DNA from 2 places in the Sporolactobacillus sp. PKPK-6 genome. Region 2 is predicted to be linked to the other one. Evidence: predicted binding sites of a transcription regulator. Region 2 holds the regulator's gene; the other holds the start of a gene.

Region 1 (15,322 bases), on a different contig from region 2:
ACAATTGCAATACTGAGTTCTGGTGTATTTAGTCATCTCGTAAAATTAAATGACAACTATTTACTTAGTCTGCTGCCTCGTTCGATAACTACGCCGATCGCAATGGCAGTGTCCGTTGATATTGGCGGGATGCCGACGATGACAGCTATCTTTGTCATCGTTACCGGAATTACGGGTTTGATTCTGGGCCCAATGATCATCCGATCTTTGCATATCAGAGAAAAATTGGCAAAGGGATTGCTCTTAGGCATGGGAGCCCATGGTGCCGGCACCTCAAAAGCGCTTGAATTTGGCAGTGAAGAAGGCGCAGCCGCAAGCCTTGCTATGGTGCTTGCAGCAATATTCACTCTTGTATTCGCACCAATCCTAACTCCGTTGATTCTTTTATAAAAAATCCTTATTATTAACATGATCAATGCCCTCCGTCACTTTGTCGGAGGGCATTTTATGCCTATACTTAAGGTTCTACGCGCCAGTCATTCATGGTATGATGTTTTATAGAATCTTTAGAGAGGCAGGTGACCGCTACGCTGGATTTTTGTGCCTATTTATTAAATGATCCAGTGTTCCCCACGCTTCTGATCGCCTTGGAACTCTCATTTTACATCATTCAACACTCATTCCGGACCGAACGCACTCAGTTCAATAAGTACATGCAGAAAGGCGTGCCTTCCGGCGCATGTATGCCAATTGCATTGGTTTTCAGTTCTTTGAATGCGGAAATGAGACATGTTATGTTCTGTCTCGTTCGAACGGTCAGACGCAGAGATTCCAAACAATCAGATTCGAAGGACCACTGTTCCCTCCTAGCATTCAGTTAATTGCTTCTTAAAAATGCTGGGGGGAACCGAATCTATGAATATGCTCATTGAACCTTTTACATTGATGATCCAAAGTACCGCATCTTTTTTTGGAAATAGTTATGGTGTGGCCATTATCGTTCTGACACTCTTGATCCGTTTACTGTTGGCTCCATTAATGATACGGCAATACGTCCGGCAATTTGACGTTAAGCAGAAAATGGACAAGTTGAAACCCGAATTAAACGACATTCAAAAAAGAATGTCAGAAACCAAAGACGCTGCAGAAAAACAAAAAATTCAAATGGAAATGATGGGACTCTATAAAAAGCATAATGTTAACCCGTTTTCAGCGGTCGGATGTCTGCCGATTATTGTGCAGATGCCGATATTGATGGGATTTTATTATGCCATCAGAAGTTCACATGAGATTGCAACGCATCATTTTCTCTGGTTTAGTTTGGGACACACAGATTTAGTACTTACGATTATCGCCGGTGTTGTTTATTTCTTGCAGTTTAAAATCAGTCAAAAAATGATGCCAAACGTTGGCGGTGCTGAGCAGCAATCTTCACTTCAGTGGATTGGATTAATGTCTCCGATCATGATCATATTTGCATCTTTGTCGACATCAGCTGCACTGCCGCTTTATTGGGTTGTAGGCGGGCTCTTTTTAATTGTACAAACCTATTTCTCACACATGTTGCTCCAAAGAATTAAGAAACAAACACCCGCCGTTTCAAAGGCGTAAAAAAAGAAGCGAATTTGAGGAAATCCTCAAATCCGCTTCTTTTTATCTGGTGAGCATTATTTTTCTTTACCAATGCCCTGAGCTGAAATAACATTGCCGATTGCAGCAGATGCTTCGTCAGCGTCTGAGCCGTCCGTAACAATTTTGAATTCTGCACCTTGCATAATGCCAAGAGCCATAACACCCATAATACTCTTCAGGTTGGCTTTCTTGCCATTATATTCGATGTTGATATTCGATTCAAACTTGCTTGCTTCACTTACAAGCACGGTTGCCGGACGTGCGTGAATACCCGTTTCATCAGTGACTACATACGTTTTTTCCATTTTTCTACTCGCTCCATTCATTTGCTTAATATTTGAATTGAACAGGATCCAATAATATATTGACCTGCAATATCTTTAAAGAACCGTTTTCATCTCTTCAGATGACAAGATTCTTCAAAAAGCTTAGTTATATTTTATCATTCATTTCCACTCATGTCATGGCCTAACAGCTAAAAAATTGAAATCAATTTAACTCTCCAAGTGATTTAATTTTTTGTCATTCCTAAAAGAACGCCGCCAAAAATGATCATAGCACATCCTATAAGTAGAAGTACCATCTGATTTCTTGACTTTTTTTCACCGAGAATAAAGATCCCGCCTAATGTAGAAAGCACCGTTCCAATTTGTGACATTGAAAAACTGATGGCGACCCCTTCTAGCTTTGTGGCAATAAGAAGGGCAAGATTGCCTCCGGCCCACATCAATCCTGAAATAATATTAAATGCGGTGTGCCGATTGTGAAGCATTTTCACTTTTTTGCCTGACAGAATGACCGCCCCGATAATCATACCAATTGATTGAGGAAGTATTGCCGACCATCCATCAATCTGAAACGAGCGGAGAATGACGAGATAAGATATATACCCAAGGGTAGATATAACTAGAAACACAAGTCCTTTAAACATTGAATTAATGTACTGCCCTTTGGACCGCCGCTCTCTCGATGTGAGCAAAACACCAATAACAATCAGCATTAATGCAGATATACCTATTATCATTCGAAAAGCGCTATCCCATTCATGGAAAATAAAAATTCCACATAATGCTGCTCCCGCAAGCTGCATTCCAGTAGAAAGTGGCATCGTTTTCGAGACACCGAGAATTTTCATTGCCGCAAACTGATAAAATTGTCCAACAGCCCAAAAAAGTCCTGATAACAGACTCACCGTAATGACCGTAGCATTGAGCTGCGGCGGCATAAAGAAAAAAAGAGCAATTGAAAAAAATAATGCACCGATCGTCATTCCAAACACCTGATGATGCGGTGTTCCTCCCACTTTTGCGCTGACAAGCGGAAGCGTTCCCCAAAGGAGTGCCGGAATAAGCGAAATCATGAGACCTGTCAAATCTTCCACACCTTCCAAAGCTTCACAATGATCAAATGAAAGCAAACGTGTGCCTATTGATCATGTTTGTTTTCAACAGTTGACTTCTATGTACGTCACAAAATGAAAACGGTTAGCAATTTTTTTGACAAAGTAAACTATACCATAAAAATTAATTTCTTGTCTCATTTTCTTTTCAAACAATTTAAGAGTCATTAATTAGCCACACGATTCAGCAAATTAAAATGGTTGCATTTGAATAAAACATTATAATTATCCTCCTTAAGAAATGTCCACGGACTCATACCACACTTTTATTTACATTCACCATCATTAGTTTAAAAACAAAATAAAGCACTCCACTTGTAAATTAAACAAATGAAGTGCTTTACATTGACTTTTAGAATTCTAAAATAATCCTTTACTTCACAAAATCCGCATGGATTCTTCGGCACGGTTTTCGATCCTCAATTTATCGGCGACCATGGCGATGAACTCGCTGTTTGTCGGTTTTGCTTTAGACATAGATACTGTGTAGCCGAACAGCTTTGAAATGGATTCAACATTTCCCCTGCTCCAAGCAACTTCAATTGCATGACGAATCGCTCTTTCAACGCGACTTGGCGTTGTTTTATATTTTTTGGCAATATCAGGATAGAGGACTTTCGTAATTGAGCCCAGAAGCTCGATATCATGGTAAACCATCGAAATGGCTTCGCGAAGATACATATAACCCTTTATATGCGCAGGTACTCCGATTTCGTGAATAATGTCGGTAATGCTGGCATTAAGATCGTGTTTTTTATCTGATGCAGAGGGGCGTTGGAGCGTGCTCGTTTGCGGCGAAAAAACTGGATTGAGTGCTTTTTTCCCGGCAACTTGACGAATATGATTGGCTAGATTCTCCATATCAAATGGCTTAAGGATAAAATAAGATACACCTAAATCTACAGCCTTCTTCGTGACATCTTCTTGACCAAACGCCGTGAGCATAATTATACCTGGTTTCGAAAGTTCAGAATCCGAATGAATACGTTCTAGAACTCCAATTCCGTCAAGATGCGGCATGATAATATCTAATAAAAGGACGTCGGGTGAAATGGTTTTCAGCATTTCAAGACAATCCTGACCATTGCTCGCAGTGCCAATAACTTCAATGTCATCTTGAGTTTTTAAGTATTCAGTAATCAACATAATTAATTCTTGGTTATCGTCAGTTAAGCAAACTTTAATCTTTTGCAACACAAAATCCCCCTTGTCGAATTTCTATATGTATCCTTTTCGACAAGAGGGAAGAGTTTCCTTTTTATTCTTTTTCACTTCAATCTATTTTTTTCTTGCATTTTCTTTCTGAAAGCAGGCTATGCTACTCATTTCGCACTTTTTCAACAAATAATGACAAGCGATTGTCGAATACTTTTTTATGATTAGCTTGCCATCTCTTTACGTATTACTTGATGACCATGATTCACATTTGTTTCGTCAATCATCCATTCGATATGCACACCATAACCGCTTGTCGGATCATTGACAAAAACATGTGTGACAGCGCCGACTAATTTTCCATTTTGAATGATCGGACTCCCGCTCATTCCTTGAATAATACCGCCGGTTGCTTTAAGCAATCTCGGATCGGTAATTTTTATGACTAAACCTTTTGTAGCCGGATGCTTTTGCGGGATTGAATTCAGAATTCGAATGTCAAAAGCTTCGACCTTATTACCGTTAAGGACTGTAAGAATTTTTGCCGGTCCTTCCTTGACTTGTTCTGCCTTTGCAATCGGAAGCGCTGCGTTCATCATTTCCGAACGCATCATGTAATTTTTCTCCATTTTTCCGAAAATGCCAAATGGAGTATTTTTGGAAACGGATCCGATGCTGACCGCATTTTCCGGAAAGAAAGCAATCTTTTCTCCAGGTTTTCCTTCTCTGCCCCGATCAATAGCCTGGACAATCGAGCGGACAATTCGTCCGTCTTTAACCATAATCGGCTGCCCTGTATCCCGATCAGAGATCACGTGTCCAAGCGCGCCATATGAACCGGTATTCGGGTCGTAAAAGGTCATCGTGCCGATTCCTGAGGCGGAGTCTCGAATGAAAAGCCCCATTTGACAGTGACGATTTTGTGCATCCATGATCGGTATCAAATGCTTCTTCACCATCGTTCGTTGGCGAATTAAAGTGACTTGAAGCTGATCCCCGCTTTTAGCAGCCCTCATCAGCCGACGCACATCTGTGATGGACTGCATTGATTTACCATTTATTTTTGTAATGACATCACCGACTCGAATGCCTGCTGATTCTCCAGGAGACTCCTCACCGCCTGTTGTTGTAACAAGATGATAACCGACAACAAGCACTCCCTTGGTGCTGAGCTGTACGCCTATAGACTGCCCGCCTGGTATCAACCGTATGTCTTTATCAGATACATTGGCGGGCAATGCCGTATGGTTCGATACGGCAATCGCATTTCTCATTTCCTTAGATCTACGAATAGCACGAACTTTTTTCTTTTTGACCAGCATCGTGATCGGCGATCCACTTGTCAGTTGAGTATCCGACTGAAAGTGCTCAGAATTTATTGATCCTGCACTCTGCCATGCATGGAAAACAAATTGCTCTGTTTTGACACCTGAACTAATGATTAAACAACTGAGCAGAATAATCGCGATCACAATGCCCATTTTTTTCCTATTTGTCATAACTCACTCTCCTCGCTCCGAACCCGCACCTTGTTTTGTGCATTTATTAAAGTTGCCTGAGCAAAGAAGAATTATGAGCTATCCGACAAAACGATTAATTCCAGTAAAGGATGAGTATCCCAACCTTTTTTATTGCTTGACCTTATCCGCCATCCGAATCAATTCTTGGGCATGTTGGCGAGAAAGGTCAGTCATCTCCGGTCCTGAAATCATCCTGCTGATTTCACGAACCTTATCCGTGTCACTCAGCTTTTTCACATGAGTACCGGTCCGATGATCTTTGGTCATATATTTTTCAATCAGAACATGACGATCTGCCATCGCCGCCACCTGCGGCAAATGAGTGATACAGAAAACTTGTGCATTCTGGGCCAAGCTGCTGATCTTTTCAGCCATTGCTTGTGCAGCCTTTCCGCTGACGCCTGTATCGACTTCATCAAATATTATGGTAACCGAGCCGATAATTTTCTTGAATACGGTTTTAAGTGCCAGCATAATTCGGGATAATTCACCGCCAGAAGCAATTTTTGCCAACGGCTTGAACGGTTCTCCCGGATTGGTTGTTATATAAAAAGAAACCTGATCAATTCCGTTCACATCAAATCCTGCAAAAGACTCAAGACTGTTGTTCATCTTAATATGGATTTCAATTAATGCGTGCTCCATGCACAAGTCTTTAAATTCGCGGTTAACAGCCTGAGCAAGTCTTCCGCTCGTTTTTTTTCTTGCTGTCGATAATTGCACTGCCTTTTCTCTAAGCGAGCTTAGAGCGGCTTTCAACTCTTCATTCAGCGCATCAAAATTTTGATCTCGTGAATTTAGTTCGTTAAGTTCTTTTTTTATTTGTTCAAAATAACTCAAAATCTCTTCAACGGTGTTGCCATACTTTCTTTTTAAAAAATGAATTTCATTCAATCGCGTCTCGATCTCATCCAGACGTTTCGGATTGTATTCCATTTGTTCTAAATATGATCGGATCGTTGAGGTCTGTTCTTCCAAAAGATAATAGCAATTGGATACCGATTCGGAAAAATGAGCAAGCTCCGGATCCAAGTCCCGAATTGAATCCAAACTGCCCGAAGCAAGTCGAAGCATATCCAATCCGGCATTTTCTCCGCCTAACGCCTGATAGCTTACTTCTAATGCGTGGAACACCTTTTCGAAATTCATTAATTTTCTTTTTTCTTCAAGAATTCGTTCTTCTTCACCGGATTTTAACTCTGCCGATTGGATTTCGCCGATTTGATATTGAAGCAGATCGATTCTCTGAGCAATTTCTTTCTCGTCACGATTGTATTTACTGCACTCTTCCGCAAGTTTTGCAACATGTTTATAGTCATCAGAATAAGCATGCTTAAGTTTAGAGATTACTGCGCCACCATATTGATCAACAAAGCTAATATGATTGGAGACATCCAAAAGCCGCTGATGCTCATGCTGACCATGAATATCAACGAGTCGTTCCCCAAATTGCTGAAGAATGGATAAGGTGACCAGCTTGCCATTTATTCGGCAGACGCTTTTTCCCGTTCGAGAAATTTCTCTTCTTATAATGAGCTGCCCGTCTGTCTGATCCATTCCTAATTGATCAAGCAAGTGTGAAACAGCTTCCTGACCCTCTATATCAAACAACGCCTCAAGTTCTGCTTTTTGCGTACCATGCCGCACATATTCTGCTGACCCGCGTCCGCCTGCAAGTAATGCAATGGCGTCAATAATAATCGACTTTCCGGCACCTGTTTCTCCGGTAAACACTGTCAATCCATTATCGAACGACACATTAAGTTTGTCTATAATTGCAAAATTTATGATTTGAAGTTCTGCTAACATCAAGGATTCACCCCTCTGATTCGAACACTCGTTCTCACATCTATTGTCTCTTGTTCAACTCAAACCGTCAATATATTAGCGTAAAATTTTGGAGATCATATAAAAAAGATAACAAAGCATACCCATTATCAGGTTTATGCCTTATTATCTTTGTGGTTAAAATTCTGGTGAGCCAAGCGGACAACTTCCTCGGGCGATTCCTGCAGCAAATTGACAGCTTGCCCTTTATTCGAGCGGAGATGGGCCAAAAATTCTATATTTCCATCTCCTCCTGTAATTGGCGAATAACTGAGGTCAAGCAGTGAAAAGCCGCAATCGAGTGCGAATTGAAGGATCTCATTCACAACCGATAAATGCACTTTCGGATCATGGACAATCCCTTTTTTTCCAACCTCATCTCTCCCCGCCTCAAATTGCGGTTTGATCAGTGCAACGACTTCTCCATTTTGCTTCAAAATATCGACTAATGGAGGCAGAATTTTTTTCAACGAGATAAATGATACATCAATCGATGCGAATTCCGGAAGACCTTCTTGAAAATTTTCAGGAGTGCAATAACGAAAATTTGTTTTTTCCATAACAATAACACGCGGATCACTGCGTAATTTCCAAGCTAATTGATTATATCCGACATCAAGTGCATAGACTTTTTTTGCACCATTTTGGAGTGCACAGTCTGTGAAACCGCCTGTTGATGCCCCGATGTCGAGCATTAGAACTCCATTGAGATCCAAATCAAACACCTTAAGCGCTTTTTCAAGTTTCAGTCCGCCGCGCCCAACATATGGAAGCGGATTACCTTTAATGTTTAACTCAAGTGTACTGTCAACTTTGCTGCCCGGTTTATCAATTCGCAAATCGCCGTGATAAACCATGCCTGCCATAACTGCTCGTTGTGCCTTCTCCCGCGATTCAAACAATCCTTTTTTAACAAGAAGGACGTCGATCCGTTCCCGATCTTTCATGAAGTAATGACCTTCCTAATTCTATTTGTTCTCGTCTGATCCTTTATTATTTGTTTCACTCGAATGCTGATCTGCTCACTGGTTAACCCTAGTTCGTGTAATAATTCGTTAACGCTGCCATGCTCAACAAAACAATCATCAATGCCCATTCGTTCAATGACTAAATCGTAAAAGCCTTGATCATGGAAATATTCCAATATGCTTGAACCGAATCCTCCGGCAAGTATGCCTTCCTCAACAGTTAAAATCGGTCCGCCATTCTCAGCAAGCTCAGACAGCATCTGAGTGTCAAGCGGCTTTATAAACCGCGCATTTACAACTTGTACTTGAATACCATCCGCCTCAAGCTGCTTAGCTGCAGTTAATGCCGTCTGCAGCATCGGTCCGAACGCCAGCACTGTTGCGTCGCACCCGTTGCGCATTATTTCCCAAGTACCGATTGGAATCTCATGTAAAGGTTCGTTCATCGCGACCCCAATACCGTTTCCTCGTGGGTAACGAAGAGCAATTGGCCCTTGATTATAGTTCATTGCCGTGTAAACCATGTTTCTCAGTTCATTCTCATCCTTGCCCATCATAATGGTTAAATTAGGCAAGCTGCGCAAAAAGCCGATATCAAAAATACCTTGATGCGTTTCTCCATCAGCGCCGACCAAGCCGGCACGATCCACAGCAATCACAACATTCAAGTCTTGCCTGCAAATATCATGTAAAATCTGATCATAGGCACGTTGCATAAATGTTGAGTAGATAGCTAATACAGGTTTCATTTTCTGTGTTGCTAAGCCGGCAGCAAAAGTTGCCGCATGCTGCTCGGCGATGCCTACATCAAACAACCGATCAGGGAATTCTTTACCAAAGCCCTCAAGTTTCGAGCCGACAACCATAGCGGGAGAAATAACAACAATTCGTTCATCTGCACGGGCAAGCTCCTGCAAGGTGTCATTGACGACCTTGCTGTACGCCGGAGCTTCCGCAATCGGTTTGATAAATGCTCCCGATTCTATTTTATATGGGCCGGTCCCATGCCATGTGCCGATTTCGTCTAATTCTGCAGGCTTGTAGCCTTTGCCCTTTTGGGTCAAAACATGAATAATGACCGGACCTTTTTTCTTTCTTGCATAGTTGAAACTATCCATGAGTGCATTCAAATTATGTCCGTCAACCGGACCGAGATAAGTAATCCCCAATTCTTCAAAGAACACTCCGGATACGAGCAAATATTTCAGCCGATCTTTTAAACGCTCAGCAACAGAAGCAATCTTGCCGCCAAACGCGGGAATCTTCTTCATAAGATACTCAAGATCTTCTTTCGCCTTATTATATTTATTCGCCGAGCGAATCCGATTCAGCATGTTATGAAGTGCACCGACATTAGGTGCTATCGACATCTCATTATCGTTCAGAATAATGATCATATTCCTGTTCTGATGTCCAATATCGTTCAGCGCCTCAAGCGCCATCCCGCCTGTTAATGCACCGTCGCCAATAACTGCAACGACTTCAAAGTTTTCGTGTTTCAGGTCGCGCGCAACCGCCATGCCAAGTGCAGCAGAAAGAGATGTCGAACTATGTCCTGCTTCCCAAACATCATGCTCACTCTCACTGCGTTTTGGAAATCCGCACAGACCTTTATATTGTCTTAGCGAGTCAAAACGGTCTCCTCTTCCTGTTAAGATCTTATGCACATAGGATTGGTGGCCGACGTCCCAAACTAATTTATCTTTTGGACTGTTAAATACTTTATGAAGTGCAAGCGTTAACTCAACCACGCCAAGATTCGGCGCAAGATGTCCTCCGGTTTTTGACAGCTTTTTGATAAGAAAAGAGCGAATATCGCCGGCGAGATCGTTCATCTGATTGACGGACATTTTTTTAAGAAGTTTTGGATTCTTAATTTTTGAAACATCCATGAATGTCACACATCCTTTTTTGCCGATTTTCTCTTCTTGCTCTTTTTTTTCTTCGTATCAAGAATCATAAGTATCGGAATATGCAGATGATCTTCAGCAAAATACATGACATATCCGACTTTATAAATGATTTTCGTTGAATTTTTAATTGCAAATCCCTTGCCCAGTGCCTTCACAAAAACAGTCAGAGCTGCGACACAACTTGTCACGATCACGGATATGACATATTCAACAACCCCGCTTTTATTGTAAACGAGCAGCGCCATCATTTCTACTACAACGACTGACGCAGCTGTACCGCTGATTATTGCACTTGCATCGCCAATAACATCGGTGCAAAATGTATTAACACGGTCAGCATTTTTTGTCAGCCAAACCGAATATTTTGCACCTTTCATCCCCTTTGATGCTATTGCATGAAAAGGTGCTTCGCTGGAAGCTGTAGAAGCAACACCGATTATATCAAAAAAGAGAGCAATAAGAATAATGACAAGAACGACAATAGTTCCACTAATTACGTTGGCATTACTGAGTACCGCAGTTGATACAATTGAAAAAATAGCCGCTAGCACAAACGTGATAACAGCTAAAGGCACCGCCCATTTTAATGCTTTTTTAAGCTCGTTTTTCATGAGTATTCCATCCTCATTCAATCGATCGCAGAACGGACGTTTCACATCCTTAAAAAATATCTTATTTCTATTTGGTCTGAATTATGTAGCGAGGTCATTTGAAAAGTAAACATTGCGGCTTAGGTCCAGTAGGTTTTCCCGCCGAGTTACCTGTTGTTGCCAAGCAGGCAGTTTCCTATTAAAACTCGGCCGATGTCGTCGCCGCGCACCGAACTGGAACGCCACTCAGACCGCACTATAATCCTTTTCAAATGCTGCAGATTTGCAGACAGTCTAGGAGATTTCCTCAAGCACTCTTGAAACTTTACTCTAGCCTCTTTTGCAGAATTGATTTCAGGAAGGCGCCCCTTCTCGTACCGGCCAAGTAGTTCAAAGTTATGCGCCGACCATCCCCTCTTTCCCACTCAAGGCAGGCTACGCTGTTCGCTTTACGAAACAGGTTTTCCACATAGTCATTGCCATTTCAAGCAAACAACGTACGTGTCTCCACGGGCGCAGGGTCTTCGCCCACATGCCGTTGCGGATCGCCCTACGCCCTTTACTCCCAGCACGAGCCCAAAGCTGGGCGCCTTAAGCCGGTACCAGGAACTTCATCGATGTGCCCTTTGACGGATTTTTAGCCCCGTCTTCAAGTAAAGTAGAGTGACTAGAATACTGCACCATCAATTTATTACGCTTAAGTTTATCATAAATTCGACATTGGCTCAAACATTGTCGTATTGATGTCAATAGGTACGATGAAGCAAATAGCTTGCAAGATCGGAAAGCAAACCATTCTTGAGCTCTATTTCTCTTAATTCAGCAAGTGAAGCATTTACTTCATGCTCGAGCTTTTCCTTAGCACCATTCATACCGAGAAGGCTGACATATGTGTTTTTATGGTTGGCGACATCACTGCCAATCGGCTTCCCAAGCGCTTTTTCATCACCAATAATATCAAGAATGTCATCGCCGATCTGAAAGGCGAGTCCAAGGTGTTCCGAATAGCGGATGAGTGCCTGTTTTTCCGATTCGTTAACTTTTGCAATCACAGCTGCGGCTTCTACCGGAAAACGTATGAGTTGTCCTGTTTTTCTTCTGTGAATGGACATGAGTTCATTTAGATTAAGCTTTTTATCCTCTGCTTCGAGATCGTCTTCCTGACCGCCAACCATTCCTTCAGGTCCGGCAGCCTTTGCAAGCAGATAAACAAGCATATTTTTTGTCTTTTCATCAATAATTTGATCGTTTGCGATCAATTGAAAGGCTGCGGTTAATAAACCGTCACCGGCTAAAATGGCTGTCCCTTCACCAAAAGCGCAATGATTTGTCGGCTTCCCGCGCCGCAGATCATCATCATCCATTGCCGGGAGATCATCATGAATTAATGAATAGGTATGTATCATTTCCAAACCAAGTGCAGTACTTAAGCCAGTCTCTTCTGCTTTTCCCAATGAATGCAAGGTAGCAAAGAGCAATATTGGACGAATTCTTTTTCCCCCTGCTCCTAATGAATAGAGCATCGATTGTTCCAATTTCGGAGTAATGACCGCATTTTGAAAAAGCATGGGAAGCTGTGCTTCAAACCATGCCTTTTTATCCGCCATATAAGTCTTCAGCAACTTAGTCATTGTTCGTCATCTCCCTGGACCGAGAATGGTTTTGTTTCGCCATTCGGTCCTATGAGCTGATCCATCTTTTTTTCGACCGTTTCAAGCTTATCATGACACAGCTTTGAAAGTGCCATACCTTCTTGAAAAAGCCCGATCGCCTTTTCAAGAGGCACATCATTTTCTTCCAATTGCTTCACAATTTGTTCCAGTTGGTCCATTGCTTCCTCAAATACAGGTTCTTTTTGATTGTTATTCATTGAATCACACATGTTCATCCGCCTCCTCAATACCCCAAACCTGGCAGTCTATTTTTCCATCGTGCAGCTTAAGATTAAACATATCGCCAGGTGCAACCTCACGCACCGACTTGATTAATTGCTCTTTTTCATTAAAGGCAAGTCCATAACCTCGGCTCATGATCTTAAGCGGGCTTAAACCATTCAGGTGAGTAACGAGCTTATCAAAACGAGCTTCCCGCTCTTTACAAAAGATCTTAAGAGCCCGTATTAATTGCTGTTGCTGATCAGCTAAGGAACGTTTTGCTCTCGTGACTAGCTGCTGCGGTCCGCTCTGACCTAATAAGCGGTCAATCATCGCAATCCGTTCGCGTTTTCGAAGAAGCTGCGCATTTGCCGCATTATTCAACCGTTCAACCAGTCTGTCGCACTCTTGCTCCTTTTGCAGAATAAGCTGTCCCGGATAGCGAAATGCGTATGACTGCTGCATACGATGCAGACGCAGCTTTTCTTCACGAAGCTTGCCGGTTATCGCCTGCACTAATCGTGTAGACGATTGATCGATTCTCCGCTCCAAATCAACGCGATTCGGAACCGCAAATTCACCTGCTGCCGTAGGTGTAGGTGCACGTTTATCAGCGACAAAGTCGGCAATGGTAAAATCCGTTTCATGCCCGACTGCAGAAATGATCGGAATCCGCGATTTGAAAATTGCTTCGGCAACGATCTCCTCATTGAATGCCCACAGATCTTCAATTGATCCGCCGCCGCGGCCGACAATCAGTACATCAAGATCAAGCATTTGATTTGCCTGATTAATAGCCGACGCTATTGAAGGAGCAGCTTCTGCGCCTTGAACGAGTACAGGAAATACGGTAATCCTTGCTGCGGGAAACCTTCGCTTAATCGTTGTGAATAAATCACGAATAGCAGCTCCGGTCGTTGAGGTAATAATGCCCACTTCATATGGAACTTCAGGGATGAGCTTCTTTAATGAAGGATCGAACATCCCATTCTCCTGAAGCTTTTTTTTCAACGCCTCATAGGCAAGATAAAGCTTGCCCAATCCATCTTGCTCCATATCGCGAATATAAATTTGATATTCCCCATAAGGTTCGTAAAGAGCAACAGAACCTTGAATGAGAACCTTCATGCCGTCTTGCGGTTCAAAGGTTAGTTGACGCGCATTACCTGCAAACATGACTGCGCGTATTCTTGAATTCTTGTCTTTAATTGTTAAATAAAGATGACCCCGAGAGTGTCGTTTAAAATTTGATATCTCACCGCGCAACCAAATATTTTGCAGATTTCCATCGGTCTCCATTAATTGTTTTATATATCGAGTCAGCTTGGTAACGCTAATATATCGATCATTTTCCATTATTGCTTACCCGCCTTTTCATGTTGACGCATTGCAGCAATTAATGTATTTTCGAGGAGCATCACTCGGGTCATCGGTCCGACACCGCCGGGAACCGGTGTGATGTAATCTGCTTTTTCCTTTACTTCTTCGAATGCTACGTCACCGACAAGCCTTCCGGAAGCGCTGCGATTCATACCGACATCAATAACAATTGCACCCGGCTTAATATCATTGGCGTGAATAAGTGCTTCGCTTCCCGCTGCGGCAACCAAGATGTCTGCCTGCTTCGTATACTTTGAAAGAGGCTTTGTCTTTGAATGACAAACCGTAACCGTTGCATCAAGATTTAGGAAAAGAAGAGCGGCAGGCTTCCCGACTATATTGCTTCGACCGACAATAACGACATGTTTCCCGGATATCGGCACATCAATTGCTTTTAGCATTTCAATAATTCCAGCTGGTGTACACGAAACAAAGCCTTCCTGTTTCGTCACCAGTCTGCCGACATTGATCGGATGAAAACCGTCAACATCTTTTTCAGGACTGATCGCTTGAATGACTTTTTGCTCGGAAATATGATCAGGAAGCGGCAATTGGACTAAAAGTCCATGTATCTTGTCATTCGCATTAAGTATTTCTATCTGCTCAAGCACTTGCTTTTCCGATACCGTTACGTCAAATTGAATTAATTCAGAATAAATGCCAACCTCTTTGCAGTCGCGAATTTTGCCTTTAACATAGGAAATGGATGCAGGGTCTTCTCCCACAAGAATAACAGCTAGTCCGGGGACATATCCTTGTTGTTTCATCGACTCAATTTGAGATTTCATCGCTTGTCTTTTTTTAGTAGCGATCAATTTCCCATCAATTCGTTGTGCACCCATCAGTCAACCATCCTTTTGCATTATAGACTTTTCGTTTCAATTTCCTTGGAAATACCTGATAAAACGCCGTTCACGAACTTTCTTGTTTGTTCATCGCTATAAATTTTGCATAACTCAATCGCTTCATTTACGGAGACGGTGATCGGTATATCATCAAAATAGAGAATTTCGCATACCGCAATTCGTAAAATTGTTTTATCGATATTCCCTATGCGATCCAGTGACCAGTTTTGCAAATGTTTGCTGATCAGTTGGTCTATATCCTCTTCATTTTTCAAGGTT
Region 2 (15,322 bases):
GGTGAACTCTCGCTGAACAAGCGGTATATTCAACTTTTTTGCGAGATCAAATACAAAGAGCCGTGTAATTCCATTCAGAATAAGATGATCGGCGGGATGTGTTATTAGTGTTCCATCTTTAATGATAAACACATTGCTTGAGGAACCTTCAGTAACTGTTGAGCCGCGATGCAGAATGGCTTCACCTGCACCTGACACATGCGCTTTCTGCTTTGCAAGCACGTTGCCCAGCAAATTGAGTGTTTTAATATCACAGCGCAGCCAGCGAATATCATCAGCGAGAACCGCTTTAATTCCCTGAGGTCTTTTAGAAACATCACGTATCTTGCTTGAGACCGAGCCGGTAATGACTGTGGGTGTATTGTCTGGGAAAAAATGCTGGCGAGGAGCCGCACCTCGTGTGATTTGAAAATAAACGACGCCGTCATCAAGATGATTCAGTTCAACTAATTTTTTTATATTATCAACAATATGATCGGCACTGTATGGTAATGTTAAGTTGAGTTCGCGTGCGCTGCGCTCAAGACGCTTCATATGAGGATCTAATAAAAAAATACGACCGCTGTAAACCATCATCGCTTCGTAAATGCCGTCTCCAAACTGATAGCCTCTGTCTTCAATGTCAACTTTTGCCTTGCTGCGATCAATAAACTGATCCTGATATAATACAATTGCCACTGACGGTTCCCCCTCAATCCTTTATAGTCTGATTATATGCCCCTACCGTAAAACCGACAATCCCTGATTCGATGCATTCTCCACAGAAACATATCGGTCAGTGTTGTTTATTCACGTTACTGTTTTTAATATACTGAAGCAGACGATGAGACATTTTTGCATAGCCTTCTTTATTGGGATGAAAATGATCATCATAGAGCAAACTGTCGGTTTTCCCCTGGAACAGATCACTGGTCGGCACAAAAGAGATAGGAGCATAGCTTTCACTGATTCTTTTGCTGTTTGTATTCCACTCATTCAGGATCGGGACAAAATCTTTATTCGCTTTACCCAAATAATCCTCGAACGGATTATACAGACCAAAAAAATAGATATGTGCTTTCGGATTCAACCCGCGTATTTCAGACAATATTTTGTTTAAATTCGATGAAAAAACCTTTCGGCGCTTTGTAAAATCACTTTGATGCAGATCGAGAAAATGTTGGTGTAAAACAGCAACAATATCATTACCGCCGATCGTCAGGAATACCGTATTTGATTCCTTTATCGATTCAATAAATTTAGGCTGCTGTAATTTCTTTAACAGATCTGAGGATGTATCGCCCCGATGTCCCAAATCCCGTATGGATACATTCTTAACATTTTTCTTTACCTTGAGTGCTTTATACGTTGCTCCCACATAGCCTTGATTTTCAAGATCTCCTACCCCTTCTGTCAATGAATCGCCAAGTGCAACAATTTTATAGTTCAATAGTTTCGGTTCTTTTTTTGGTGCGGCACTTTTCCCAAAGTGCAGAAATATAAGAATGGATACCGCAATGACCGCTAGTAGTGCAATAGCACTGTAAATAACTTTCTTTTTAATAACTCGCACCCCTCTTACCTTGCGTTATGCCTCATACCACCATTGTAATGCAATTTCTTCAATTCGCTTGCAAGCTTCATTTTTACCTGCTGAATAGTCCTCACGATCATCAGGAAATTGCTCTGCCAATTGGATCTTCAATTGGCTGTAAAAAGCCGCATCATCATCATGTGTTCGCAAATAATCGCGAAATGCCAAATGCCTGATGACATTCTCTGAATCTGCTTCAAAGATATGAAGATGAATCAAGTGATTTCCCAATCCGTCTTTTTTTACAAAATAACGGCGTCCGTGAATACCGTGCTCGCCAAATGATTCATAACCTAATTTTGAAAATTCAGCTTGAATGAGATCAGTATCCTCCAAGCTTTGTACTTCAGCAAGAATATCAATTGTCGGTTTGGCAGCTAATCCTGGAATTGCCGTACTTCCAATATGATGAATTGCCTGCAAATTTGTTCCCATAATATGTGCGATACGTGCAGCTTCTCTTTTATATTCGTTAATCCAATCCTCATTATAGGGAACAACTTCAATTTCTTTTTGTGCCATTTTTATTCACCTCTGAACTGCATACAAAGAACTGTAATCAGTTTAACATATGTATACTAAGTAAAAACCAAAAAACAGCGATGAACGCTGTTTTTTAGTTGCCGCTATCTTGAATCCGTTATCATTTTCTCGCGATTTATTTTACTGCATGCCTATCGTCGATTTTAACTTCGATTTTTTCCAAAAGCTTCTCATCTCTGAGAATTTCTGACTTGTTTTTTTGAATCAATTCTTTAATACTGTCACGTTTTCTCATTACAAGACCACCTTTCTGCTTATCCACCATTTTAATTAGTTTACCTGTTTTTTTTGAATAAGCGTAAATTATGTGAATTTTTCGTTATATACGTAGTATTACCCGCAACTTCTTTTTTCAAACCTCAGATCACCACTTTGTCTTACGCTAAATCAATCTGTTACAATAGAGAGGTTATTTTAATACAGGAGGCTTTTCCATGGATAATCAAATCAACAACATACTTGAAAAAAATCGTGATCGATATTTAAAACAAATGATTGAATTTCTTTCTATTCCGAGCATCAGTTCCGATTCTACGCACAAAGCAGACGTAAGAAAGGCTGCACAATGGCTTGCCGATGATTTAGCAAACGGAGGACTGGAGCATGTGCAGATTTTGGAAACGGCGGGACATCCTGTCATCTATGCAGATTATCTTAAAGCCGCAGGCAAGCCGACTGTTCTATGCTACGGCCATTATGACGTACAACCGGTGGATCCGATCGACAAATGGAACACCGATCCATTTAAACCGGTTATTAAGGACAATATTATATACGGCCGGGGAACCAGTGATGATAAAGGGCAGGTATTTATGCTGGCAAAAATGGCAGAGGTAATTCTTGAGGCAACCGGTGAACTGCCGGTTAACATTAAATTTTGTTTCGAAGGCGAGGAAGAGATCGGCAGTGCACATCTGGACGATTTTGTTGATGATCATCTTGATCTGCTTAAAGCGGATGTACTGCTTGTATCAGATACGACCATGCTGAGTATGGATCAGCCGGCTGTAAGCTATGCACTTCGAGGACTCTGCGGGCTTGAGGTTCGTCTTCAGGGTCCAAAGGGCGATCTGCATTCAGGCGTCTACGGCGGTGCTGTGCAAAATACCCTCCATGCAATGGTTGAGTTGCTGGCAACCTTGCATGATAAAAAAGGACATGTTACGGTGGACGGCTTTTACGACCAAGTGATACCACTTACCGATGAGGAGCGGATCACGTGCACGAAATTGTCTAATGACGAAGCATTGAAAAAGGAACTTGATGTTTCTTCATTATATGGTGAAGAAGGTTATTCTACTGTCGCACGTATATGGTCGCGGCCGACATTAGAAATAAACGGCCTCTTTGGCGGATTTCAAGGGGAAGGTTTAAAAACAGTTATTCCTTCGACAGCAACAGCAAAAATTACATGCCGACTCGTTCCTGATCAGGATCCTGCACTCATTGGTGCACTTCTTAAAAAACATCTTAGAGAACAACTTCCTGCCGGTGTGAAGCTGGACGTTGAGCTGATGGATCATGCGGAACCATTCAGCATGCCCGTGGATCATCCGGCTCTCAAAGCTGCACATAATGCCCTCGAAGAAGCGTTTCACACGAAGGCGATTCTTTCTCGTCAGGGCGGATCGGTTCCAATCGTTAATACATTTCATGACAAGCTTGGTCTTGCTCCCATACTTATGGGATTTGGGCTGGACAGTGAAAACTTTCATGCGCCGAATGAGCACTTTCATCTGCAGAATTTTGACCGCGGCATGTGCGCACTGATTGCTTTCCTATTTGATCTACCGAAGCAAATGAATTAATCATTTGAAAGAGGCTGTCCTTTTTAAAGGACAGCCTCTTTTTTGTTGAAGAAGTCATATGAAGTTTTTTCATCCAAATCGAATCTTTTCTGGAAATCCTTTAAAAAAAGAACTTTGTGACAACCATAGGATCAATCATAGACCTTTCCAACGGAACCCACTCCCTAGAAAACAATCCGAATGTTTGAAGGCACTAAATGAACTCCTTCGTTCATTATCATGCCCACTTAAACATAAATAATACATTTAGTTGAAAAAATTATTCAGCAAGTTTTCTTCTGAGAACAGTTTGAAGGATACCGCCATTGCGATAATAATCAATCTCCACTTCACTGTCGAAACGAACAGTCACTTCAAATTGAATTTTCCGGCCATCAGGGGACGCTGCTTCTGCCTGAACTGAATCACCGGGCTTTACATTTTCGTCTATTGAGACAGTAATGGCTTCTTCCCCGGTTAATCCAAGTGAATCAGCACTTTGTCCTTCACAGAATTGTAAAGGAAGCACACCCATCATCACCAAATTACTTCGATGAATTCGTTCATAGCTTTGTGCAATGACCGCTTTAATTCCTAATAAATTGGTTCCTTTTGCTGCCCAGTCTCTTGAACTCCCCATACCGTAATCTTTGCCTGCCAAGACGATCAAGTCCGTACCGTTCTTCTTGTAATTCATCGCAGCATCATAGATCGGCATCAATTCATGAGTCGGCCAATAGGTGGTAAATCCGCCTTCAGTACCTGGTGCAATTTGGTTGCGGATCCGAACATTAGCAAACGTTCCGCGCATCATGACTTCATGGTTGCCGCGTCTGGAACCATACGAGTTGAAATCGTAGGTCTTAACGCCTTTCTCAAGCAGATACTGTCCTGCAGGACTTTTTGGAGCAATTGAACCGGCCGGTGAAATATGATCGGTTGTCACCGAATCGCCGAATTTCCCAATAACTCGCATGGATTCAAGAGGTTTAATTTCATTTAATTCTGCAGAAAGACTTTCAAAGAAAGGCGGATTTTGAATATAAGTAGAAGCTTCATCCCAATCATACAGTTCGCCTTCGCTTGTCTGAATGGCATTCCAGCGCTCATTTTCAACAAAAACACGCTCATATTCCTTCTTAAAGCTCTCAGGGCCAACGGAACGGTTCATGACTGCTTCGATTTCGTCGCTTGACGGCCAGATGTCTTTAAAGTAGACATCATTCCCCTGAGGATCTTTTCCAAATGACTCATGATCCATATCAAAATCAACCGTCCCTGCCAATGCGTATGCCACAACAAGCGGCGGAGAAGCAAGATAGTTGGCACGAATTAGCGGATGGATACGTCCTTCGAAGTTGCGATTACCGGATAGAACAGCAGATACAGTAAGATCCTGATCAGTTATTGCTTTTTCTACTGCTTGCGGAAGCGGTCCGGAATTTCCAATACATGTGGTGCATCCGTAACCAACCACATTAAATCCTAATTTTTCGAGGTAAGGAATAAGTCCTGCCTTCTTCAAGTAGTCGGTTACTACTTTAGAGCCTGGAGCCAGGCTTGTCTTGACATACGCCGGAACTGTCAATCCCTTTTCAACCGCTTTTTTTGCAACTAATCCAGCTCCAATCATGACGCTCGGATTACTTGTATTCGTACAACTCGTAATTGCCGCAATGACCACAGCACCGGTACTTAACTTTTCTTTTGATCCGTCTTCATATGCGACTTCAGCTGATTTCGTCAATTCCTCTTTGTCAAAGCCAAAGCCGCGATTCCCTGCAGGACGTGTTAGCGAGGATTCAAATTCATTTTTCATTCCTGTTAACGCAATTCGATCCTGCGGACGTTTTGGTCCCGCCAATGACGATTGGACTTCTGACAGATCCATCTCTAAGACCTTTGTAAAGTGAGGATCCATTGCCTCCGGTGTATAGAACATTCCATTTGCTTTGCAATAATCTTCAACGAGCTGAACCTGTTCTTCCGTACGTCCGGTCAGGCGCAAGTAATCTAAAGTGACCTGGTCTACCGGGAAGAAAGTTGCAGTTGCTCCGTTTTCCGGTGACATGTTGGAAACCGTTGCACGATCAGCAAGCGACATGTGTGAAAGACTTGGTCCGAAAAATTCAACAAATTTTCCGACAACACTTTCCTCGCGCAGGAGCTGTGTCACTCGAAGTGCTAAATCTGTAGCAGTTGCTCCATTAGGGAGGCTGCCGACAATCCGAACACCGATCACGTCAGGTACAGGAAAATAGGAAGGCTGCCCAAGCATACCTGCTTCGGCTTCAATACCTCCGACGCCCCATCCGAGAACGCCTAACCCATTGATCATGGTCGTATGCGAATCCGTTCCGACTAATGTATCCGGAAAAGCCAGCAGATCTCCATTGCCCTCGTCCACTGCATGAACTACAGAAGCCAAATATTCAAGATTCACTTGATGAACAATGCCGGTAGCAGGAGGTACTGCTCGAAAATTTTCAAATGAGGATTGCGCCCATTTCAAAAATTTATACCGTTCTTCGTTTCGCTCAAATTCCCGCTCCATATTAAAAAGAAGCGCTTGGTTCGATCCGAATCGATCAACTTGAACCGAGTGATCGACAACAAGATCGACCGGTTTTTCCGGATTAATCTTTTCCGGATCTCCGCCTAAATCGGCCATAGCCTTACGCAAAGAAGCTAAATCCACGACTGCGGGCACTCCCGTAAAGTCCTGAAGAATAATTCGTGAAGGGTTAAACGGAACGTCAATGTTCTTATCAAGATTTGCAGTTCCCCACTTGGCCAAATTTTCTACATGCTCTCTTTTGATCACTTTTCCATCGCATTGTCGCAGAACGGCTTCCAATAACACCTTTATTGAATAAGGCAATCTCTCGACGTCACCATATTCCGACAAAGCGGTTAATTGATAAAAACTTATGGTTTTCCCATTGCTTTTAAACGTGTTTCGAGCATTGAAAAAATCATTTTTTTTCACTGCCCTTGTTTCTGCAGCTGCCACCATTGTTTCACCATCCCGTCTGTTTTTACACTTTTCTCTACTCTAATCATAAGGGAATTTTTTAATTAAGTAAATTTTATTTAATTAAATCTAATTAATAAGTTTTTCTTATCATGAATAGTTTTTAAAGCCATCCTCATTGGCTATTATCTCCTTAAACGAAGTATTAAAAAATAAAAAAGAGAATAAGCATAATTAAATGCTTATTCTCTAGGAAGTGTCGCCATAAATTTATAGCGATCAGCCCGGAATAATGACTTTGTCAATTCGATTGGACATCCATTTTTCAAATAGGAGCAACGTTCGATTAATAAAATCGGAGAACCCTTTGGAATATCCAGAACCTTCGCTTCCTCGGCTGTAACAACAGATGCCTCAATCGATTGAATGGCATGATCAAAAGGAAGCCCGCACTGCCTCTCAATATATTGATAAAGTGACGGACTGACTTGTTCCTCAGTGAGATTAGGTACCATTTTAACTGGAATATATGAGGTTTCGATTGCCATCGGCTCATCATCAGCAAGACGTGTTCGCTTGATTTCAAATACATCATCATGCTCGTCTAATGCGAGATGATCCGCTACTTTGACAGAAGCACACACACGTGTGAAACTCATCATAATACTGCCAGGTTTCATCCCACGGCTGATCATATCCTCTGAGAATCCGTTTAATCCAAGCAGAGATTTCTCAATTTTGTTCTGATCCGAAACAAACGTACCTTTTCCTTTAATACGTATAAGTACCCCCGAATGTACCAAATTCATAACAGCCTGTCGCACAGTCATTCTCGACACATGAAACTGATCGGTAAATTCTCGTTCGGATGGGATTTGATCACCGGATTTCAAATTCCTGTTTTCAATTAACTGCTCAATGTATTGTTCAATTTGATAATACATCGGTACCGGAGATTTACGGTCAATCATTTCATCAATCCTTGCTCATCGATATTAGAGATAATGCAGGTTCATCGGCAATCACGGTAACATCCGGATGCTGTGTAAGGGCAGAAGCAGGAAAGCTGCTGTCAGGCAAAGACGCGTGGATCAGCTTGCTCATTGCCTCAGCTTTTTCCTCCCCGGATGCAATCAAAAGAATTCTTTTGCTCTTTAAAATGGTTCCGATGCCCATAGTAACTGCTCGTTCAGGAACATCCGAAAGACTCCTGAAATAACGAGCGTTGGCTTTACGCGTTGATTCCGTTAATTGTACTACATGTGTGCCAATCGTTAAAGGCGTTCCCGGTTCATTAAATCCGATATGACCGTTTCGACCTATTCCAAGCAGTTGAAGATCGATACCTCCAAGACTGGCAATCAAATCATCATAGTGCTTGGACTCTTCCTCTGAAAGATCTGAGCTACTTGGAAGATAGCTCTGATTCTCCGGAAGATCAACATGATTAAAAAAATGACTTGCCATATAGGCATGATAACTATTGGGATCCTTTGGATCAATACCGGCATACTCATCAAGATTTACTGTCGTAATCTGTTGATAGCTTGTTCCGTTTTGACGATGATCGGCAACAAGTTCTCTGTATGTCCCTTCAGGTGTCCCCCCAGTCGCAAGCCCAAGCACAGCATTCGGTTTCTTGCGAACAGTTTCTATGATTAATTCAGCAGCCTTCCTGCTCATCTCATTTTTATCCTTAACAGCAATAATTTTCATCTTAATGCACCTCTTTCTTTTGATAGGCAATTGTTCCCCGGCAGATCGTCAAAACGAGTTCGTTTTGTTCATTTAGAACAATCAAATCAGCATCTTTTCCGTTCTCAATCGATCCCTTATGATCAAAAACGCCGCATTGCAGTGCCGGATTAATCGCACCCATTTGTACAACATCGCTCAGTGTTGCATCAGTAAAAGCAAGGATATTTCGCAACGAATCCTTCATTTTCAATACACTGCCTGCGATCGTACCGTCTTTAAGCAAGGCAAGTCCATTATCAACAAACACATCCTGACCACCAAGATCGTAAACGCCTTTATTCAGACATTTTGCACGCATGGAATCGGTGATCAGAATCATTCGATCACTGCCCTTTAGTTTATAGGCTAGATTCACCATTCCTTGACACACATGATGTCCGTCGCAAATCAACTCAGTGTATAAATCATGGTGCAATAATGCTCCTCCAAGAATTCCCGGCTCGCGATGGTGCATACCTCTCATTCCATTGTACAGGTGGGTAACTTGTGTTGCCCCTGCATCAATCGCCCGAATAACATCCTCATCAATACCGTTCGTATGACCGATTGACGCGACAACCTTTTGTTTTTTTAAATGACGGATAAAATCTAATCCGCCTTTAACTTCTGGCGCCATCGTTACTTCCTTAATACGGTCCCCACAGAGTTGCTGCCAATGGTCGAATAAATCACAGTCTGGTTCAAGAATATACTCTTCAGGCTGTGCTCCGGTCTTTTCCTTATTAATAAACGGACCTTCCAAATGAATTCCGATGATTTCCGCTTCTCCACGTTTCTGATGACCGATCAATTCACCAGCATTGACTAAGGCTTTTTCTATTAGAGGAACTGACTGCGTGATCGTTGTCGCTAAAAATGAAGTTGTCCCTTCTTTTGCGAGCGCAGCAGCTATCGTACTCAATGCCTCAGGAGTCGCATCCATCGTATCTGCCCCGTTCGCGCCATGAATGTGCATATCAATCATGCCAGGTAAACACTTGTAAGTCGAAGGGAACTGCAAAGTCCGATCAGCCGTCTGGCTTTCATTTGTGCCGATACCGACAATCTTGTCTTTGTCGATCAGAAGACTGCTTTTCTCTAACCATTCATTTTGACTGTAAATAGAACATCCTTCAATTTTAGTCGTCATACGATCGCTTCCTTTTTTCTTTTATTTTATCACTCATTAGAATTACTTGTCTAGACATCTATACGTTAAAAATTATTTTCATCGCTGCTTGAAATCCCGTTCCCCTTCTGTCACCATCCATTCACATAATCGATGGGTTTCTAGGGCATCCTTTTTTTCAATTGGCTCTTTCAGTCCAGATTGGACAGCATGAATAAAAGCTTTGATTATTGGTTCAAAACCTCGTTTATATAGCGTGTCATCCCAATCGTCAAAACGGTTTACTTGACTTGAATTCCCCGTGATCCATTCATATTCGCTTAAATCACGAATCACACATTCTCCACGTTTGGTCATCACCTGTGTCCATTCTTGATTCGTACCACTTATACGGTTCATAATGACCGAAGCTAGTATATTCCCGCTCTGAAAGAGTGCTGAAATACCTGTACATTGATTTTTATCTGCTCCCGAAAATCGAACAATCACGTCGTCAATCGGATGGTTAAGAAGAAACCTTGCTGTATCCACGACATGGATAAAGTCATCAAAAATTATTGTCCGCAATTCACCCGGAGCCTTTATTCGGTTTTTTTGGCAAACAATCATCGTTTTATCTGACAGTCTGGATGCCTCGGCAACAAATGGTGCAAAGCGCCTGTTAAAGCCCGTCATCAATAGAACTTGTTTTTCTTCAGCTAATTTTGTTAAAATTACAGCGCTTTCAAAATTATCTGCAAGCGGTTTGTCGGTATAAACTGAAACTCCATTCAGAATCAAACGCTCAATAATCTCCTGATGCACTGAAGTAGCCGCATGGACAAATGCCGCTTGAATGCCTTGTTTTATCAGATCGTCAATTGAAGAAAACAAATGAGACCATCGATATTTTGAGCGAAGTTCATCCAACGTTTTCACATTTCGTGTACAGAAATAAAAATCGACCTCTGCCAGTTTAGAATAAATCGGCAAATATGCTTTTGCGGCAATTGAACCGATCCCAATAACACCTACTTTCAGCATTGAGCAACCCCCTGCCTGAAATTTATTAGTACTCACTTTTTTCTATTGTAAAAACCCCCATGAATAGCTAATTCATAGGGGTTCATTACTCATTTCATTTGATGATTGATCGCTTTCATCATCTGATTAATCTTCTTCTGCGACGGTTGCTGACCCATTTGAGCCATCATGACACGCAACATGTTTTCATTAATCGGCGGATTCTTTTTTAGGTAATTCATCATATATCTACGGGCGATTAAAAAGCCGAGGATCAATCCGGCTGCTAGGCAAATCACGCCCACGAGTATGTATAACCAGAGCATGCGTCTGCTTCCTCCTTGTGTCAAATGTCCATAGTTCAGTTTACACTATCACGCGAATTCAGGTCAACCTTATACCCATGAAACATAGCCTTTTCCGCACAGTTTCGGCTGGAAGACAAAAAAAAAAGAAAGCGTGTTCTTATGAATTAAGAAATGCTTTCTTCTGAAGGAGGATGAAAAATGGCCATTAATGATAAATAATCATTAATGGAATAGAACTTTGCAATCACAAACTAAAAAGCAAAAAGGAAAAGACAATTGTAGCAGTACATTGTCAAATCATTCCCTTTGTTATATAACAGTATATCACAAAACACTTTTTTTGCCAATTCTGCGGCTAAGATTTTTAACGATTCTTTAATTGATTATCTGTTATCGGGATAATCAACTTTTGATTCGGAACAATATGATTTCGAACTAGACCATTATTGTCTTTAACCCAGGTAACAAATGCATGTTTCGTGAGCTTAGGATTATTAGCATGGTATGTTGTAGCAATTGACCACAACGAGTCACCGGATTTCACTGTAATTTTGACATAATTATTCTGATCGGCAGCAACCGTATTTGTTAAAGTAAAGAAAAGAATGACTGTCATAATACAAAATAATACAATAAATGAAATTCCCTTTGTTTTATTATGTGCATGAGTATTCATCTTGTTTTACCTCCGCTAGGAATATTTGTTCTCAAGAACGCTTGTTCGTTTGTTTTCTTCATTTTAATACGAACGTACATTTGTGTCAATGCTTATTTTAGAACAAATGTTTGCATCTGAATTTCCCAGATGATATACTATTGACAAGATAAGGAAAAGGAGAAGTATCATGAAACTCTCAACTCGGCAGCAATCTATACTCGATTTTATTAAGCATGAAGTTGCGATTAAAGGATATCCGCCATCGGTTCGCGAAATATGTGACGCTGTGGGGTTAGCATCCAGCTCAACGGTACACGGTCATCTTGAAAGGCTTGAGAAAAAAGGGTTTATTAGGCGTGATCCTACAAAACCTAGAGCAATTGAAGTGCTCGATCATGATGGAGACATCTATACAGAAAAGACAGTAAGTGTTCCTGTAATCGGTAAAGTAACGGCAGGACTTCCTATTAGTGCTGTTGAAAATATTGAAGAATATTTCCCTGTTCCAAGTTCAATGGTCGAGGATGAAGATGCATTTATTCTCAATGTCTCCGGTGAAAGTATGGTTAATGCCGGCATTCTTGATGGTGACAAAGTCATCGTCCGTCAGCAGCGGACTGCAGAGAACGGTGAAATTGTCGTTGCTATGACCGATGAGGACGAAGCTACGGTTAAACGTTTTTTTAAAGAAAACAATCATATAAGGCTCCAACCGGAAAATCCTTCAATGGATCCCATCTTGCTTGATAATTGTGTCATTCTTGGTAAAGTAATTGGTGTTTTCCGTTCGATTAAGTGATCTCAACTGCCAAGTGTATGAATGATTCTGAAGCCTTAGGGTACGAAAGAACATCTGTTCCTTCGTGCCCTTTTTCAATTGATTATTGAAGTATTCACAATTAGAAATGGCGAATTCGTATACATGACCCACTGAGTCGGTTAAAATGAAGAAAAGCACAAGGAGGGATAAATCTATGAACGATTTCCTGAAGAAAAGTTTTCTCATAGGGCTCGGCGCGACCATCACCAGCAAAGATAAGGCAGAAAAATTTCTGAATGACCTGTCAAAAAGCGGCGGTGCAGCAGCAGATGAAGCAAAATCGCTTCTAGAATCTTTCAATGAAAAAGGGAAAGAAAACACGGACAAGTGGCGCGCAGAGTTTCACAAAGACATTGTTGATGCAATTAAGGATCTCGGCTTTGTATCACAGGAAGAGTACGGGAGTCTTAAAGAAAAAGTGACGCTTTTAGAAGCTGAACTCACAGAATTAAGGCAAAAAGTATCTAAGAGAGAAAGCAGCGAAGACTAACCTGCACACTAGGTGAATGCTATGATTGGAAAACATATACGCCATATTAAAAGATATCAAGAAATTGTTTCCGTTCTCGTAAAATATGGCTTTGGCTATATTGTTAAAGATGTCGGTCTATTTCATTTACTTTCATTACCGAAGCAGATTGCATCAGACTTCTCTGGAAACGGGAATGATCAGAAGTCTCTTGGACAGCGTATCCGTTTAATGCTTGAAGAATTAGGACCAACCTTTATTAAGCTTGGCCAGCTGCTCAGCCTGAGAACTGACATTTTACCAGAGCAAATTGCAGAGGCAATGCGCGGACTCCAGGATCGTGTCACTCCGATCGATGCCCAATCCGTCAAACAGATCATTCAACAAGAATTCGGTAAACCAGTTGCTGAAGTTTTTGCTCAATTTGATGAACAATGTATTGCCGCTGCCTCCATTGCTCAAGCACATCATGCAAAGTTAAAATCCGGCGAAGAAGTTGCTGTTAAGATACGGCGTCCGGATATTGAATACGTGGTGGAGAACGATATTGAAATTCTATGGGATCTTGCTTCTCTCGTTGAGAAACGCTATGAATGGGCTAGGACATATCAAATTATCGATTTGGTTGAAGAATTTTCACTGGCAATCCGCAGCGAACTTGATTACGCGATGGAGGCGCGAACAACTGAAAAACTGTTTGATTTTTTCAAGAATGATGTGAATGTGATCATTCCCAAAATCTATCGAGATTATTCGACAGCTAAAGTGCTTACCCTTGACTATGTTCATGGGTATAAATATGAAGAATTGATTAAGAGTCCGCCAAAAGATGTGTCCAACAAAATTATCTGTGAACGGCTTGTCCGGTCATTTCTTGATCAAGCCTTAATCTGTGGCATCTTTCATGGCGATCCGCATCCTGGCAACCTTTTTTTCTTCCCCGATAATAAAATCGGGTATATTGATTTTGGACAAGTTGGACATTTAAACGAATCGATGAAGCGCGACTTCGGCAATTTAATTATCGGTCTGATGAAAGGAAATACCGAACTGCTTTTCCGCACTATTTCCACGATGACCGTCATGCCGGATGACTTGAATGAGCGTCAGTTGAAAGACGATTTGGAAACTCTGCGCGAGAAATATTATCGTCTGCCATTTAAAGAAGTTCACATCGGCAAAGTCATTTCTGATGTTTTCGCTGTTACCAAAAAGCATCATATCGGTATACCCAAAAATTACACGCTCCTTGGCAAGGCCCTAATCACTCTGGAAGGCTTGATCACCACTCTGGATCACGACACGAACATTCTCGAGCTTGCGGAACCTTATGGGCATCGTCTGTTAATAAGAAGACTTGATCCTACTGAACTTTCAAAAAAGTTATTGATGAATGGTTACGATGTTGTTGAAAACAGTATGCGTCTGCCTTCCCTTTTACGAAAAACCTTAACGCATTTATATAAAGGCAAAACACGTGTCGAAATGAAACTGCCGCAACTGGAAGTTCTGCTGGCCAAACTGGATCGCGCCGCAAACCGGATTTCGTTCAGTATTATGCTGCTCTCACTCAGTATCATTTTGGCAAGCATTATTCTTGGCGAAACGTTCGGGTCGCGTTCATTAATCACAAATGTGCCCATTATCGGCATTGCAGTAACCATTGTGCTTTTCATGTTTATGATCGTTCTTTTGTCAATTTTTCGTTCCGGCCGTTTCTAAGTGCTTCTGTTCCATAAATTGATCATTTGAGCGTTCTTCTAGAGTATCTGCCGGTACAAAAAATAAATAGTAGAAAGCGGATAATATGGTCACGGCACCGACAATCAAAAATAGAGATTCAACAGACAAATAAACCGGAAAAGATAATGTGATCAATCCAAGTGTCAGTGATTGAGAAAGCATTAAAATCGGCGTACTCCAGCTTTCCACTCTCCCCATCATTTTTGGATTCACCAGATGCGGCATCCATCCGCCGATCGCAACATTGACTAAAGGAATCAACAGGGTTGCAAGAAAGATCATAATTAAAAACATATATACAGTCGGCACGTATCCTGCGCCAATCATAAACACACCGTTGACAAGCAATCCGGCAATGATCATCGAACGAAAGCGGCATTTTCCTGCACACAAGGCGGCAATGAGGCTTCCAATTAAAATACCTAATCCTGCAATTACTCCGGTCCACACGGAAAATAACTCGTAAGAATCGGGAACAAGCTTATATTTCAAAATAAAAATGAGCATAACGCTGCATCCGCCATTAATGATACCGAAAATTGCAAAACTGGCAACGAGCGAAGTCAGCAGTTTATCTTT

What was found. The regulator LexA, encoded in region 2, represses DNA repair genes until DNA is damaged. The targets are predictions, from matches to a motif close to CGAACATATGTTCG.
Region 1: a site for LexA is predicted at 7,477-7,490, ahead of recN (DNA repair protein RecN). Genes of this name have one in related genera too.

What each region holds. Positions count from the first base shown of each region.
Region 1 is NZ_JBWXPA010000002.1:1,925-17,246, forward strand. Features, by position in the region: gene AC1MBV_RS10850 (LrgB family protein) at 1-390, shown strand, start outside; gene yidC (membrane protein insertase YidC) at 856-1,551, shown strand; gene AC1MBV_RS10860 (phosphocarrier protein HPr) at 1,608-1,877, opposite strand; gene AC1MBV_RS10865 (GRP family sugar transporter) at 2,084-2,953, opposite strand; gene spo0A (sporulation transcription factor Spo0A) at 3,350-4,165, opposite strand; gene spoIVB (SpoIVB peptidase) at 4,351-5,625, opposite strand; gene recN (DNA repair protein RecN) at 5,755-7,455, opposite strand; gene AC1MBV_RS10885 (TlyA family RNA methyltransferase) at 7,590-8,420, opposite strand; gene dxs (1-deoxy-D-xylulose-5-phosphate synthase) at 8,417-10,333, opposite strand; gene AC1MBV_RS10895 (hypothetical protein) at 10,339-10,965, opposite strand; gene AC1MBV_RS10900 (polyprenyl synthetase family protein) at 11,691-12,575, opposite strand; gene xseB (exodeoxyribonuclease VII small subunit) at 12,572-12,814, opposite strand; gene xseA (exodeoxyribonuclease VII large subunit) at 12,819-14,174, opposite strand; gene folD (bifunctional methylenetetrahydrofolate dehydrogenase/methenyltetrahydrofolate cyclohydrolase FolD) at 14,174-15,040, opposite strand; gene nusB (transcription antitermination factor NusB) at 15,061-15,322, opposite strand, start outside.
Region 2 is NZ_JBWXPA010000001.1:303,360-318,681, forward strand. Features, by position in the region: gene dat (D-amino-acid transaminase) at 1-678, opposite strand, end outside; gene AC1MBV_RS01505 (SGNH/GDSL hydrolase family protein) at 776-1,552, opposite strand; gene AC1MBV_RS01510 (GrpB family protein) at 1,568-2,095, opposite strand; gene AC1MBV_RS01515 (FbpB family small basic protein) at 2,232-2,378, opposite strand; gene AC1MBV_RS01520 (dipeptidase) at 2,551-3,924, shown strand; gene acnA (aconitate hydratase AcnA) at 4,184-6,892, opposite strand; gene AC1MBV_RS01530 (GntR family transcriptional regulator) at 7,120-7,848, opposite strand; gene nagB (glucosamine-6-phosphate deaminase) at 7,853-8,593, opposite strand; gene nagA (N-acetylglucosamine-6-phosphate deacetylase) at 8,595-9,764, opposite strand; gene AC1MBV_RS01545 (Gfo/Idh/MocA family protein) at 9,843-10,766, opposite strand; gene AC1MBV_RS01550 (YneF family protein) at 10,856-11,071, opposite strand; gene yneA (cell division suppressor protein YneA) at 11,418-11,729, opposite strand; gene lexA (transcriptional repressor LexA) at 11,899-12,510, shown strand; gene AC1MBV_RS01565 (phasin family protein) at 12,686-13,021, shown strand; gene AC1MBV_RS01570 (ABC1 kinase family protein) at 13,043-14,722, shown strand; gene AC1MBV_RS01575 (MFS transporter) at 14,696-15,322, opposite strand, start outside.